Regions from separate parts of the Paraburkholderia sp. RAU2J genome, predicted to be linked through region 1. Evidence: riboswitches for the same ligand, from Rfam matches in the RefSeq annotation. Region 1 holds a riboswitch; the other holds the start of a gene.

Region 1 (6,775 bases):
CAGCGGAACGTAAGAGTCGAACCGCATTCCTTATTAAACGGCTACTGCATGTGCTTCCCAAGCATAGAACCCCGCGCGGGCACGTCAAGAAGGGAAACTACGGGCGCACGAAAAGAAGTGGCGCAGGCGGGTCGTCTGCACGATGTGGAGCACGGTGCATGAAACGAAGCGGGCGCGTGATCGCGCCATGGCGAGTGCGCCCGTATTGCAGTGAGCGGCGTGCACCGAAGCCTGCATGCGACACGCGTTCAGTGGTGCCAATGATGATGTCCCCACCCTCCACCCCAATAGCCGCCGATGCCGATCGACACCGATGGTCCGTAGTAGCCTGGATAGCCGTAATACGCCGGGTAAGCGGGATAGACCGGAGGCGGATAGTAGGCGGGATAAGCCGGCGCCGCATAGAGGGGCGGCGCCGCTACCGCATAAGTGGGCGGCGCGTCTTGTTGCTGCTGTTGCTGCGCATCGGTCGAACCGGTTTGCCCCGCCGGGACGCCCTGCTGCACCGCCGTCGCGGGCGCCGTTGGATACGTTGAATAGTAAGCAGGGTAATAGCCGGCCGGAAAGTAACCGTATGGGTAATAGCAGCCCGACAACGTCACGACGCAGAGGACGCCGCAGGCAGCAACGCCTCTACGGGATAGCCGCAAAAAAGCGCGCGGCAGCCATGAGCCCCTCGCGCGAAAACTGTTGATGACGCGGGACCTCATGACGCGCTCCTCGTTGTACCGTACACCATCATCGTCGGCGTAACGAGATGAGCTTACGCTCCCGCGGCACGAACACGATTGCAAAACGTAACGGCGCATTTCACGACGTTGCACCGCATCGTTTGACGCTTACGCTAAGCGTCGTGTTCGCTTTCGAAATACCGTGACTTACCGCGCAGTATGCGCCTGCATGCCGCTTACTTGCCGACCTGATTACCGATGATGCCACCCGCCGCCGCACCGCCGATCGTCGACAGTGCATTGCCGCCGATCGCCGCGCCCGCGGCGCCGCCCAGACCCGCGCCGATTGCCGTATCACGCCCTTGCCGGCTCATGCCTTCACACGCCGAAAGTCCCCCAATGAGAGCAACGATGGTTGCGAGCGTGCCGATTTGCCGAATCTTTCTCATGATGCTGACTCCCGGTTGGTTAATTGGGTTTGTTGGTCGTAACCGCCGAAACGTAAGAGAGACAAAAGCCCCCGGTTCATGCATTCGATGTTAGCCGTGCGTCGCGTATCCAGATGTGTGAGCTTGTCAGCGGATTGACGGTTTCGTAATCAAATGTTTCCCTTCGTCCAGCATGCGGCGTGCCCGGCGCCGCATACCCTCGCACAGACGAAAAAGCCCGCCAGTGGCGGGCTGTGATGCTGCGATGCAGGTTCGTGGCGGAATCGGGCGGCGCTAAAGCGCTGCCCGATCTGCCTATCGAACCTTACTGCCGCTGATAGATCTCGGCGCCTTTCTTCATGAACTCGATCGACTTCACTTCCATGCCTTTCTTCAGCGCTTCGTCGTCGGTGACGCCTTGTTGCGCCGCGAATTCGCGCACGTCCTGGGTGATCTTCATCGAGCAGAAGTGCGGGCCGCACATCGAGCAGAAATGCGCGACCTTGGCCGAATCCTTCGGCAGCGTTTCGTCGTGGAATTCGCGCGCCTTGTCCGGGTCGAGGCCGAGATTGAACTGGTCTTCCCAACGGAATTCGAAACGCGCCTTGCTCAGTGCGTTGTCACGCACCTGCGCGCCCGGATGACCCTTCGCCAGATCGGCGGCGTGCGCGGCGAGCTTGTACGTGATGATGCCGGTCTTCACGTCGTCCTTGTTCGGCAGGCCCAGGTGTTCCTTCGGCGTGACGTAGCAAAGCATCGCCGTGCCGAACCAGCCGATCATCGCCGCGCCGATGCCCGACGTGATGTGGTCGTAGCCCGGCGCGATGTCGGTGGTGAGGGGCCCGAGCGTGTAGAACGGCGCTTCGTCGCACCATTCCAGTTGCAGGTCCATGTTCTCCTTGATCAACTGCATCGGCACGTGGCCGGGGCCTTCGATCATCGTCTGCACGTCGTGCTTCCACGCGATCTGCGTGAGTTCGCCCAAGGTCTTCAACTCGCCGAGCTGCGCTTCGTCGTTCGCATCGTAGATCGAGCCGGGACGCAGGCCGTCGCCGAGCGAGAAGGCCACGTCATACGCCTTCATGATTTCGCAGATGTCTTCGAAGTGCTCGTACAGGAAGCTTTCCTTGTGATGCGCGAGACACCACTTCGCCATGATTGAGCCGCCGCGCGAGACGATGCCGGTCATGCGCTTGGCCGTCAACGGCACATACTGCAGGCGCACGCCCGCGTGAATCGTGAAGTAGTCGACGCCTTGCTCGGCCTGTTCGATGAGCGTGTCGCGGAAGATTTCCCACGTCAGGTCCTCCGCCTTGCCGTTGACCTTTTCGAGCGCCTGATAGATCGGCACCGTGCCGATCGGCACCGGGCTATTGCGGATGATCCACTCGCGCGTCTCGTGAATGTGCTTGCCGGTCGACAGATCCATCACCGTGTCGCCGCCCCAGCGGATCGCCCACGTCATCTTGTCGACTTCCTCGCCGATCGACGACGTCACCGCCGAGTTGCCGATGTTGGCATTCACCTTCACGAGGAAGTTGCGGCCGATGATCATCGGCTCGCTTTCCGGGTGGTTGATGTTGTTGGGGATGATCGCGCGGCCGCGCGCCACTTCCTCGCGCACGAATTCCGGCGTGATCGCCGTGAGGCCGTTCGCACCGAACGCGCTCGCGCCGAACGCCTGGCCCGGATGCTGACGGCCCATCATCGCGGCGAGCTTCTCGCCGTTCGGACCGCTCGTCTTCAGGCTCTCCAGATACTCGGCGCGGCGCTGGTTCTCGCGAATCGCGATGTATTCCATCTCCGGCGTGATGATGCCCTTCTTCGCGTAGTGCATCTGCGACACGTTCTTGCCGGCGATCGCGCGGCGCGGCGTGCGATGCAGGCCTTGGAAACGCAGGCCGGCGGTGGCGGTGTCGGCGGCGCGCTCGCGGCTGAAGTCGCTGGACAGACCCGTCAGCGCTTCGGTGTCGCCGCGCTCTTCGATCCACGCCTGACGTAGCGCCGGCAGGCCCTCGCGAATATCGATCTTCGCGTCCGGGTCGGAGTAGGGGCCCGACGTATCGTAGACATAGACCGGCGGATTCTTTTCGCCGCCGAAGCTGTCGGGCGTATCGGCCTGCGAGATTTCTCGCATCGGCACGCGGATGTCGGGACGCGAACCGCTCACGTAGACCTTGCGGGAATTCGGCAGCGGCGCGACAGCGGCTTCATCGACGTGAGCGTCGGCGGACAGGAATTTTGGATTGGCGTTCATCGTATCTCCATGCAAAGCAATGTGGGCAGCTAAGCAGGAGACGAGACGGAAGTAGTCGGAAATCGCGCGAGAGGTGAGGCGATGGAGCTGGAGTGCGAAATCCGTACGCTTCCCTGCGCTGGCATTATCCAGATCAGGTTCAAAGGGTATTTCTCACCCGCGCGGCACGGACCTCCAAGCTCCATGCGACGCAGGACCCCCGCGTTAGCAGCGCACACGATACACCGGCCACCCGCGACTTGGCAACCCGTCCGGTTGAACCGAACCGCGCATCGCGGCGCGGCCCACCGTGTCCTGTGCTGATTGTGACGGGCAGGCGGGCGAGCTGCGGCGTGCTTGAGTTACAACGAGATCAGAGCGAGAAATTGTCGCCGGCTTCGGGCTGATACAGGATCTTGTCGAGCTTCAGCACTTTCTCCGTGCCGCTCGGCGGCGTGAAGCGGATGCGCTCGCCGCGCTTCGCGCCGAGCAGCGCGAGGCCGGCCGGCGAGAACACGTTCAGGCGCCCGTGCGCGAAGTCCGCGTTGGGCGGATAGACGACGGTCCAGGTCATCTGTTCGCCGCTGGCTTCGTCGGTCAGGGTGGCTTGCGAATTCATCGTCACCACGTTGGCCGGAATTTCGCGCGAATCAACGATCACGGCGCGCTCGAGGACGTCGTCGAGCATGTCCTGCAGTTTCGCGCTCGCGCCGGGCGCGGATGCGTGCTTCTCGAGGCGGGCGACATCGAGTTCGGTCAGATAACAGGGTTTCGTCTTTTTCATGACGGGTACTCCAATTCGATCTGCATAAAAGAGAACGGCGTGCGGAAGCGTTCAGCCCGGCGCCCGAAGAAAGTCCCCTTGGGGACGACGCGGCCTGAACAGTGGAGCTAGCAGCGTTAGATCGGGAGCCGGGCGGCGGAGAGCGGGAGCGTTCGGGACGGCTCGCCGGCCGGACACGGCGCGAAGTCCGCGCGCGCGTCACCGGTTGCGCGGCGGGGGCGCAAGCGGATGAGGGCACGGGAAGTCGGGAAGCGCATCGAAGTAGCCGGCAGGTGTCGACAGAAGGGGGTGAAGGCGTCGCCTGAAAACGGAAAGCAGCGCCATAGAAAGGTCCATGTTAGCACGCGGCCGAGCGTCGCCCGATTCGATCCGCGTCGGCCTTGTGCTCGGGCAACGGGCGGCGCGGTAGCACTTGGGATGCATTCAAGCACATCGTAAAAATGTCGTTACTGGTTCTGTCGGGCTTTGTGAAGTGCCCGTTGTTCATTGAGTCTGCAGCAGAGGCGGCTGCCCGGTTCGGTGACATCGCGCCGGACGGCATCGCTGATGCGAAACGAATCGAGTCGGCCTACGGGTGAGTGCGCATGAAAACGAACCCATCGCGGTTGCGGACGCTCGGTGCAGTGGCGGGGGCCATGACGCTGCTGGCGGCGCGTGCCGGCTGCGCGCTCACGCTGACGTTCTCAATGTGCCTCCGGGCGTGACGAGCGGCGTGGAGGTCGCGTTGCAGGTGAACGACGGCGTGCCGGCGCGGGATCGTGTAGCGGCGCGTTTCGTCGATAGCGGCGGGCGAATCGCCGCGGCGCGCAGCGGTCACTATCAGGTCGGGCGCGACGGCGGCACATTGTCGTTGTCGCCGAAGGGGGCGCGCACCGGGACGCGCGTGACCGCGGTCGTGAGCTATCAGTGCCTTCACGAATTCGCGTGCGCGGATTTCAGGTGATGGCGGGAGTCATGTTCCACTGCCGCGCACGCTGAAAAAACACCAGCGATACGTCCCCGGTTTTTGTGTTGCAAGGACACCAAAAAGTTACGATTCTTTCGCTCGGCGCGGTGGGCGCTTACTGCATAATGCGATGCGCGCCGCAGCCTTGGCGCGTGTTCGCCCCGGCCCGATTTCTTTCGTAAGCCGCGGCGTTGTGGCCCTATTGGTCATCTATCGCCTTTCCGTTCCACCGACATGTCCGCCAGCCTCGCCCGTCAGACCGCATTTTCGATGCGGTGTCCGCCATCCCGTCAGCGGGTTTTCAGCGGGGGCGCAATACCTCGAGCGGCATGGACGGGGTGAACGCATGTCGTTGCAACGCTCCAGTTTCTTTTCGCGCGGTTTGCCGATCCGTTTGCCGCAGTCGCACAGCGGCCAGATCGCGCTCGCGCTTGCCGTCGTCTATCTCGTGTGGGGCTCGACGTACCTCGCCGTGCACGTCGCCCTCGGTTCGTTTCCGCCGCTGCTGCTCTCCGGGCTGCGCAACCTGTTTGCCGGCATAGGCCTGTTCGTCTTCGCGGTGCGCCGCAAGCCGGTCTGGCCGAGCGTCGCCGAGGTCCGCAATGCCGGACTCGTCGGCACGATGCTGGTGGGTTTGTCGAGCGGCATGCTCGCCTACGGCATGCGCACCGTCGGCACCGGCACGGCGGCCGTGATGGTCGCGACCGTTCCGCTCTTCGCGACGGTGATCGCTGCCGTCGCGGGTCGCAAGATCGGCCGCGGCGAGTGGCTCGCGGTCGGCCTGGGGCTGGTCGGCATCGCCATTCTGAGTCACGGCGACAGCACGCCGGGCTCGGCGGCCGGCAGTCTGGCGATTCTGTGCGGTGCACTCTTCTGGGCCGGCGGCGCGCATCTCGCCGGGCGTCTGAAGCTGCCGTCGGATCTGTTTCTGTCGACCGCGCTGCAGATCGGGCTGGGCGGCGCGATGTCGACACTGGTCGCCTGGGTCTCCGGCGAACGCATGCTCGACATGCATGTCCTGCCGTTGCTGGCATTCATCTACCTGATGCTGATCGGGACGATGGCCGCGTACGTCGCGTATGGTTTTCTGATTCGCCACACGAGCCCGATCATTGCGAGTAGCTGCATGTATGTGAATCCGGTGGTGGCGGTCGCGCTCGGCGCGTTGCTGCTGGGCGAGCCGGTCACGCGCTCGACGGTGATCGCGACCGTGGTGATTCTGGCTAGCGTGGGCTTGTCTTTCTGGTTCGATTACAGGAAGAAGGGGCTGGCTTGAAGTTCGCCCTGGGGTGGGGTTCGTAGCGGCGCGTGTGGAGCGGCCAAAAAGACCAGCCCATCCCGCTTCAAAGCGCGGCCGGCACCTCAGCCCCTTCGCACGAAGGGCTGATAGCCATAGCGGCCCGCATGCAGGATCTGCAGCGCGATCTTGCCGCCCTCGGCATGCACGGCCCCGCTCAGCAGCCGATGATTGCGCAGATCGAACACGGAATTCAGCGTCCCGCCGAACGGCAGCAGCCAGCCCGCGCGATTCGGCGAGATGCCCCCGGTGACGATCAGGCCCACGCCGCCTTTCGCGCGTTCGCGAAAATACGCGGCCAGCTTCGGGTAGTTCCAGAAACGGTCCTCCATGCCGGTGTGCATCGAACCCATCACCACGCGATTGCGCAAGCGGGTGAACCCGAGGTCGAGTTCGGCGAGTAAGTGCTGGTA
Region 2 (6,775 bases), 1.6 Mb from region 1:
CCCATGACCGCGACGACCTGCCCGCGTTTGAAGCGCAGATTCAGGTTCGACAGGACGAGCTGGTCGCCGTAACCGAAGTCGACGTCGCGCAGCTCGAGTAGGGTCTCGGGGGAGGAAGACACGAAACTGACAATCCTTTTACACGGAAGGCCGAATTATAGGGCCATCATGCAAAAGTTGCCGTGAGGTGCCCTGTCTATTAAAAAAGCCTGACGATTATCGCGTAAACCCTTGCTGCAGGGCAGAAACGGCGGCCGCCGGATCGGCAGCTTCCGTGACCGCGCGCACCACCGCCGCACAGCCGACACCCGTCGCCAGCACGTCGGGCAGCACCTGCAAGTCGATGCCGCCGATCGCCACCAGCGGCACGACGCCGTCCAGCAGACGCACGTAGCGTGCGAGGCGCTTGAGACCCTGCGGCGCGGTCGGCATGACTTTGGTCGTGGTCGGAAACACGGCGCCCAACGCAATGTAGCTCGGCCGAAAATGCAGCGCTTTCAGAATTTCGTAGAAACCATGCGTCGACAGACCCAGCCGGATGCCGGCGGCGGCCAATGCGGACAGGTCGGCGGTATGCACGTCTTCCTGACCGAGGTGGACGCCATACGCGCCCGCTTCGAGCGCGGCCTGCCAGTGGTCGTTGATGAACACTTGGGCGTCGTGCGCGTGTCCGGCGGCCACGCAGCGGGCGATTTCGCGCTTCAGTTCGTCGGCGGGTTCGGCCGATTTGCGGCGCAACTGCACCGTCTTCACGCCGAAGCCAACCACCCGCTCGACCCATTCGGCGCTCGGCAGCACCGGGTACAGGCCGAGCCGGTCCGGGCATCGTGCGAACACTTGCGCGGGCGCGGCCGGCAAACCGGCAAGGCGCGGGAAACGGGCGAGGTCGGACGGAAAGGCGTCGTCGGCGCGGGTTTCGTCGCCGTCGCGCCACGCGAGCGCCAGCACCAGCGCATCGTGCGGATCGAAGCCGCAGTCGAGAAACGCGGCCAGCGCGGCAATCCAGTCATCCGCCAGATGGCCTTCGAGGCGGTACTTCTCCCCGCCCAGATGCAGCGTGGCCTTGTCCTGCGCCGCTTCGATCACACCGGCGCCCTGCACCAGCCAGCGCGCCATCTGCTCGCCGTGCTGCTGGGCGTCGGCGATCACGATCAGGTCGCCGCCATTCGGCTCGTCCGGCGCGGTCAGGCAGATGCGCCACGGCGCGTGCGTCGGCGGCCAGTCGCCCAGGCGCGCGCGGATGCGCTCCGTGGCTTCGGTGAGTTCGTCGGCGGGCGGCCAGAACAGGTCGCGATTCTTCAAGGCCAGTGTTTGCGTCATGCGGCGCTCCCGTCTTGGTGCCAGAACGGCATGCCGACCACCGGCGTGCTCGCGTGCGCGCTTTCGCGCTCGGCCATCGGCCCCGCCAGAAAAGCCTGGCGGCCCGCTTCGACGCCCAGCGCGAACGCGCGCGCCATCGCGTCGGGGTGCGTCGCCTGCGACACCGCGGTGTTCAGCAGCACGCCGTCGAAACCCCACTCCATCACCTGCGCCGCATGCGATGGCACGCCGAGCCCGGCGTCCACGATCAGCGGCACGTCCGGCAGCCGCTCGCGCAGCACCCGCAGCCCGTAAGGATTGATCACGCCCTTGCCGGTGCCGATCGGCGCGCCCCACGGCATCAGCGCTTCACAACCGGCGTCGAGCAGGCGGCGGCCGATCACGAGGTCTTCGGTGCAATACGGCAGCACTTTGAAGCCGTCCTTGATCAGCTGCGCGGCCGCTTCGATCAGGCCGACCGGGTCGGGCTGCAACGTGTAGTCGTCGCCGATCAGTTCGAGCTTGATCCAGTCCGTTTCGAAGATTTCGCGCGCCATGTGGGCGGTGGCCACCGCCTCGCCGACCGTCAGGCAGCCGGCCGTGTTCGGCAGGAGCGGCACGCCGTGGCGCTTGAGCAGATCGAAGAAGCCGGCTTCGGCGCCGCCTTCGTTCATCTGCCGGCGTAGCGCGACGGTCACCATGCCGGGGCGCGCCGCGTCGATCGAATCGGACAGCGACTGCAGCGACGGATAGCGCGAGGTGCCGAGCAGCACGCGGCTCGCGAAGGTTTGGCCGTACAGCGTAAGCGCGTCGGCCGTTTGGGGGGAAGTCATTTGCATCATCGGGTCTCCGGCAAAGCGTGGCGGGCGGCGGGGCAGCGCTTAGCCGCCGGCCACGGGTTGCACGACGTCGAGCCGGTCGCCCGGCTGCAGCGCGCGCGCCGCATGCTGCGTGCGCGCGACGAAATCGCCGTTCAGCGCGACCGCGAACGGCGGGCGCGCGCCGTACGCGGCGAGCGCATCGGCGACGGTCGCGCCTTCGGGCAGCGACAACGGCTTCTGATTGATATGAATGTCCATGGTGTTCGAATACGGTTCAATCGATGGCGAAAGCGGCGGCCGAGCGGCATGGGACCGCGCAACGCTCATGCTGGCTCCCGCGCGCAGTCCTGTTGGAAAAGCTCGCTCCAGCGGGCGTCGCGGCGCCACTCGGCGAACGCGTCGGCATCGCCGATACGGCCGTCGAGCAGCGCCGACGCGAAGCGCACGGCTTCGTCGGCGACCTCCGGCACGATCATGTAGCCGTGCCGGTACAGCCCGTTCACGCGCAACGTCCGCGCGCCGTCCCACAGGAGCGCCGGACGGTGGTCCGGCAAGGTCGGGCGGCATTGCGAATTCAGTTCGAGGATGCGCGCCTCGCCGAAGCCCGGATGCACCGAAAACGCCGCGCTCAGCAGTTCGAGCGCCGAGCGCACGCTGACCGGCGACATGTCCTCGCCTTCGACTTCGGTGGCGCCGATCACGTACAGGTCGTTCTGCTTCGGCGCGATATAGAGCGGATAGCGCGGATGCAGCAGCCGCACCGGGCGTGTCAGGTTGATACCGGGCGCATGCACCCGCGCGACTTCGCCGCGAATGCCCCGCAGCGTGGGCAGCACGGGCTTCGCGCCGAGGCCCCGGCAGTCGATCGTGATGCGCCCGGGCGGCAGCGACTGCTCGTCGACGGCCGTGTTCCAGTGGGTTTCGACGCCGCGCTCGGCAAGGCCCGCGGCCAACGCGGCCAGCACCTGGCGATTATCCAGTTGGCCTTCACGCGGCAGCAGCCAGCCCTGGTTGAAGCGGCCCGCCAGCGCGGGCTCGGCCGCGCCGACCTGCGCGCCGGTCAGCGTCACGAAACCGCCGTCGAGCAGGTCGGCCGGCGCGTTCGAGCGCACCCGGCGTTCGAACAGCGGCGCTTCGGTGCGGTCGGCATGATGCCAGACGACCAGCGTGCCATTGCGTTGGAAGAATACCGGCTCGGGCAATTCGGCCAGCACCTGCGGCCAGGTATCGAGCGAACTCGCGCCAAGGCGCGTGATGAGCAACTCGGCGCTGGCGGCTTCGGCGAGCGGCGCCAGCATCGCCGCGGCGACCCACGCGGCGGCCTGCGAGCCGGCGGCGTCGCCGCGCTCATACAGCGCCACGCGATGTCCCTGGCCCGCCAGACGCCATGCGACCAACCGGCCGCAAAGACCGCCGCCGAGAACGGCGAAATCAGGTTGGGCGGACCGGTTCATCGCGCGGACTCCCGCGTGTGCTTTGGTCTACGGCGGCAAGCAAGGCTGAAGCACGACGCGCCGACGGCGACGTAGCGAAGAGCAAAACACATATCTGAAGAATAGGCGGTCATCGAGTCCTTTCCGTACGGCAAAGAAACGCACGTACCCAGGACGAAACCGGCGGGTCAAGCCGGCCGGACAATACGCGCGTACCGAGGTACGGACGCCGTCCGGCGGGGAATGGAAGACTGGCTGCTTCCGGAAACTTCCCGCGCCGGTATTACCCGGATCGGGTGCAAAGGGTCTCTCTCAGCCTCGCCGCCGCAGCCTGAAAATCAAGCCGCCTGTGGGCGAAGCACCCCTGTTTCGTCGCAGCTCATTAGACCATAAAAGGCGCGGCGCCCGCAAACCAGCGGCTCGCGCGGCAGCATGGGTTTCAACCGGCACCCTGTTTCGTTGCGGCGATGTGGGCGGAGCCGAGGCTCTGGCACAATGCCGGGACCGGATGCCGCATGCGCGCTTCGCCGCATGCGCGGCGGGCGCCGCCGGGGCGAAGCCCTTAAGCGAAAATTAATTTTCGCTTAAGGGCCTCACGCCAGAATCGGGCGGTCGCCCAGACGCGCGTTCACCGAAACACGACGCCCGGGCAGGTATCGCACCGCCGTCGCAGAGCGGCCCGACATTGGGCCGCTTCGCGGCGCAATAGCCCGACATGGGCCGGCCGGAGTCGGGTCGGCGCTTCGGATCAGCACTTCGGGCCTGCACTTCATCAGGACGCTCATGACACCCAATTTTTCCTCCAGCCCCGCGCTGCCGCCCGACGAAAAAGTCTCCGCCTGGAGCCTGATCAAACCCTACTGGGTTTCCGAAGAACGCAAGACGGCGTGGGGTTTGCTCATAGCGATCATCGTGATGAACCTGCTCGTCGTGTGGATCAACGTGCGGCTGAACCGCTGGAGCGCCGACTTCTACAACGCGCTGCAAAGCAAGAACGTGCACGATTTCCCGCACCTGCTGATGGTGTTCTCGGGACTCGCGTTCGGCTTCATCATCCTCGCGGTGTACGGGCGATATTTGCGTCAGATGCTCGGTTTCCGCTGGCGCCAGTGGCTGACCACGCGCTATCTGAACGAGTGGCTGCACGACAGCGCCTTCTACCGGATCGAACGCGACCGGCTTGCCGACAACCCCGACCAACGGATCAGCGACGATCTGCAGTCGTTCGCCACCACCACGCTGTCGCTCACGCTCGATCTGCTGTCCACGGTCGTCACGCTCGTGTCGTTTATCACGATCCTGTGGTCGCTGGCCGGTGCGCTGACCATCTCGCTCGGCGGCATGCCGTTGCAGATTCCCGGCTACATGGTGTGGGCCGCGGCGCTGTATGCGGTGGTCGGCTCGCTGATCATCCAGAAGGTCGGCCATCCGCTCGTGTCGATCAACTACCAGGCGCAGAAAGTCGAGGCGGATTTCCGTTTCGGCCTCATCCGGCTGCGTGAGAATGCCGAACAGATTGCGTTCTACAACGGCATGGACACCGAGAAGTCGAACGCGCACTCGCTGTTCGGCCGCATCCGCGACAACTGGTGGCAGGTGATGAAGTACACCAAGCGGCTCACCTTCGTGCTGAGCTTCTATGGCCAGATCGCGATCATCTTTCCGCTGGTGGTCGCCGCGCCGCGCTATTTCGCGGGCGCCTTCACCTTCGGTGTCCTGATGCAGATTTCGAGCGCATTCGGCACCGTCAGCGATTCGTTCTCGTGGTTCATCAACAGTTACGCGAGCCTCGTCGAGTGGCGCGCCACCGTGAACCGGTTGCGCGAATTCCGCCGTGTCGTTCACGCGCCGCGTCTGAAGGAGTCGGTCTCGCCGGCCACCGAGCATGGCGGCATCAAGCTGCATTTCGTCGACGCCGATCAGCTTTCCACCGACGGCCTCAAGCTCGCGCTGCCGAACGGCAACCCGCTGTCGCGCATCCGCGATATCGCGATTCAACCGGGTTCGCGCTGGCTGGTGCGCGGTCCGTCCGGCGCGGGCAAGAGCACGCTGATGCGCGCGCTCGCCGGCCTGTGGCCGTTCGGCGACGGCTCGATCGACGCGCCGGTCACCGCGCGCATGATGTTCATCCCGCAGGTCAGCTACATGCCGATCGGCACGCTGAAAGCGGCGCTCGCCTACCCGTCCTCGGCCACCGCCTACACCGACGACGAATGCCGCGAAGCGCTCGTCACCTGCCATCTGTCGGAGTACGCCGACCGCCTGCAGGAGTCCGGGCACTGGACCCGCATCCTGTCGCCGGGCGAACAGCAGCGCCTCGCCGCCGCACGCGTGCTGCTGCACAAGCCCGACTATCTGTTCCTCGATGAAGCCACCAGCGCGCTCGATGCGGAAAACGAAGCGCGTCTGTATCGCCTGTTCACGGAGCGCCTGCCGAAGGCGGCGATCGTCAGCGTTGCGCATCGCGAATCGCTAGCTGCGTACCACGACGAAACGCTCGACGTCGAACGTGCGGGCGAAGCGGTCGCGGCCTGAGCATCGTGAGCGATATCCGCGACGTGAGCGCAGCCCGCCCTGATGAACGCGTCGTGCTGATCACCGGTGCGGGCTCCGGCATCGGCGCGGCGCTCGCCCGGCGCATCGCCGCGCCGCACTCCGCACTCATGCTGCACGCCCGTGGCGCCGACGACGCCGCCCGCCAGCGGCTTGCCGAGCTCGCCGCCGAGTGCCGCGCAAGCGGCGCACGCTGCGCGACGGTGTTCGGCGACCTCGCCGAACGCGGCGCCGCGGAACACGTGGTCCACCAGACGCTGGCACACTTTGGCGCACTCGATCAACTGGTCGCCAACGCGGGGCACGCGCAACGCCAGACCCTCAACGCGCTCGACCCCGACACGTTCAACGCCGCCTTCGCTGCGATGCCGGCCGCGTTCGCGGCGCTCGTCAAACGCGCAACCCCTGCATTGGAAACGTCGAAGCGCGGTCGCGTGATCGCGCTGAGTTCGTTCGTTGCGCACCGCTATCGCGCAGACGCGCCGTTTGCCGCGACGGCGGCGGCGAAAGCCGCGCTCGAATCGCTGGCCAAAACCGCCGCCGCGGAACTGGCGCCGCATGGCGTGACCGTCAACTGCGTGGCACCCGGCTACACCCGCAAAGATCGTGGTCCGAGCGCCGAGAATGCGTCGGCGTGGACGCGCGCCGCCGAAGCAACGCCGCTCGGCC

The links. Region 1 has a riboswitch for thiamine pyrophosphate ahead of thiC (phosphomethylpyrimidine synthase ThiC). Riboswitches for the same ligand answer to the same signal wherever they lie in the genome.
Region 2: another riboswitch for thiamine pyrophosphate. It lies ahead of B0G69_RS04640 (FAD-dependent oxidoreductase); the one in region 1 lies ahead of thiC (phosphomethylpyrimidine synthase ThiC).

The regions. Positions count from the first base shown of each region.
Region 1 is NZ_RBXG01000001.1:2,619,836-2,626,610, forward strand. It holds gene B0G69_RS11995 (hypothetical protein) at 249-710, opposite strand; gene B0G69_RS12000 (glycine zipper 2TM domain-containing protein) at 908-1,120, opposite strand; gene thiC (phosphomethylpyrimidine synthase ThiC) at 1,425-3,356, opposite strand; TPP riboswitch at 3,449-3,567, opposite strand; gene B0G69_RS12010 (GreA/GreB family elongation factor) at 3,709-4,119, opposite strand; gene B0G69_RS12015 (hypothetical protein) at 4,820-5,062, shown strand; gene B0G69_RS12020 (EamA family transporter) at 5,412-6,341, shown strand; partial or broken gene fadH (NADPH-dependent 2,4-dienoyl-CoA reductase) at 6,440-6,775, opposite strand, start outside.
Region 2 is NZ_RBXG01000001.1:993,277-1,000,051, forward strand. It holds gene B0G69_RS04620 (ABC transporter ATP-binding protein) at 1-122, opposite strand, end outside; gene thiE (thiamine phosphate synthase) at 217-1,320, opposite strand; gene B0G69_RS04630 (thiazole synthase) at 1,317-2,132, opposite strand; gene thiS (sulfur carrier protein ThiS) at 2,181-2,378, opposite strand; gene B0G69_RS04640 (FAD-dependent oxidoreductase) at 2,444-3,574, opposite strand; TPP riboswitch at 3,806-3,929, opposite strand; gene B0G69_RS04645 (ABC transporter ATP-binding protein/permease) at 4,337-6,088, shown strand; gene B0G69_RS04650 (SDR family oxidoreductase) at 6,085-6,775, shown strand, end outside.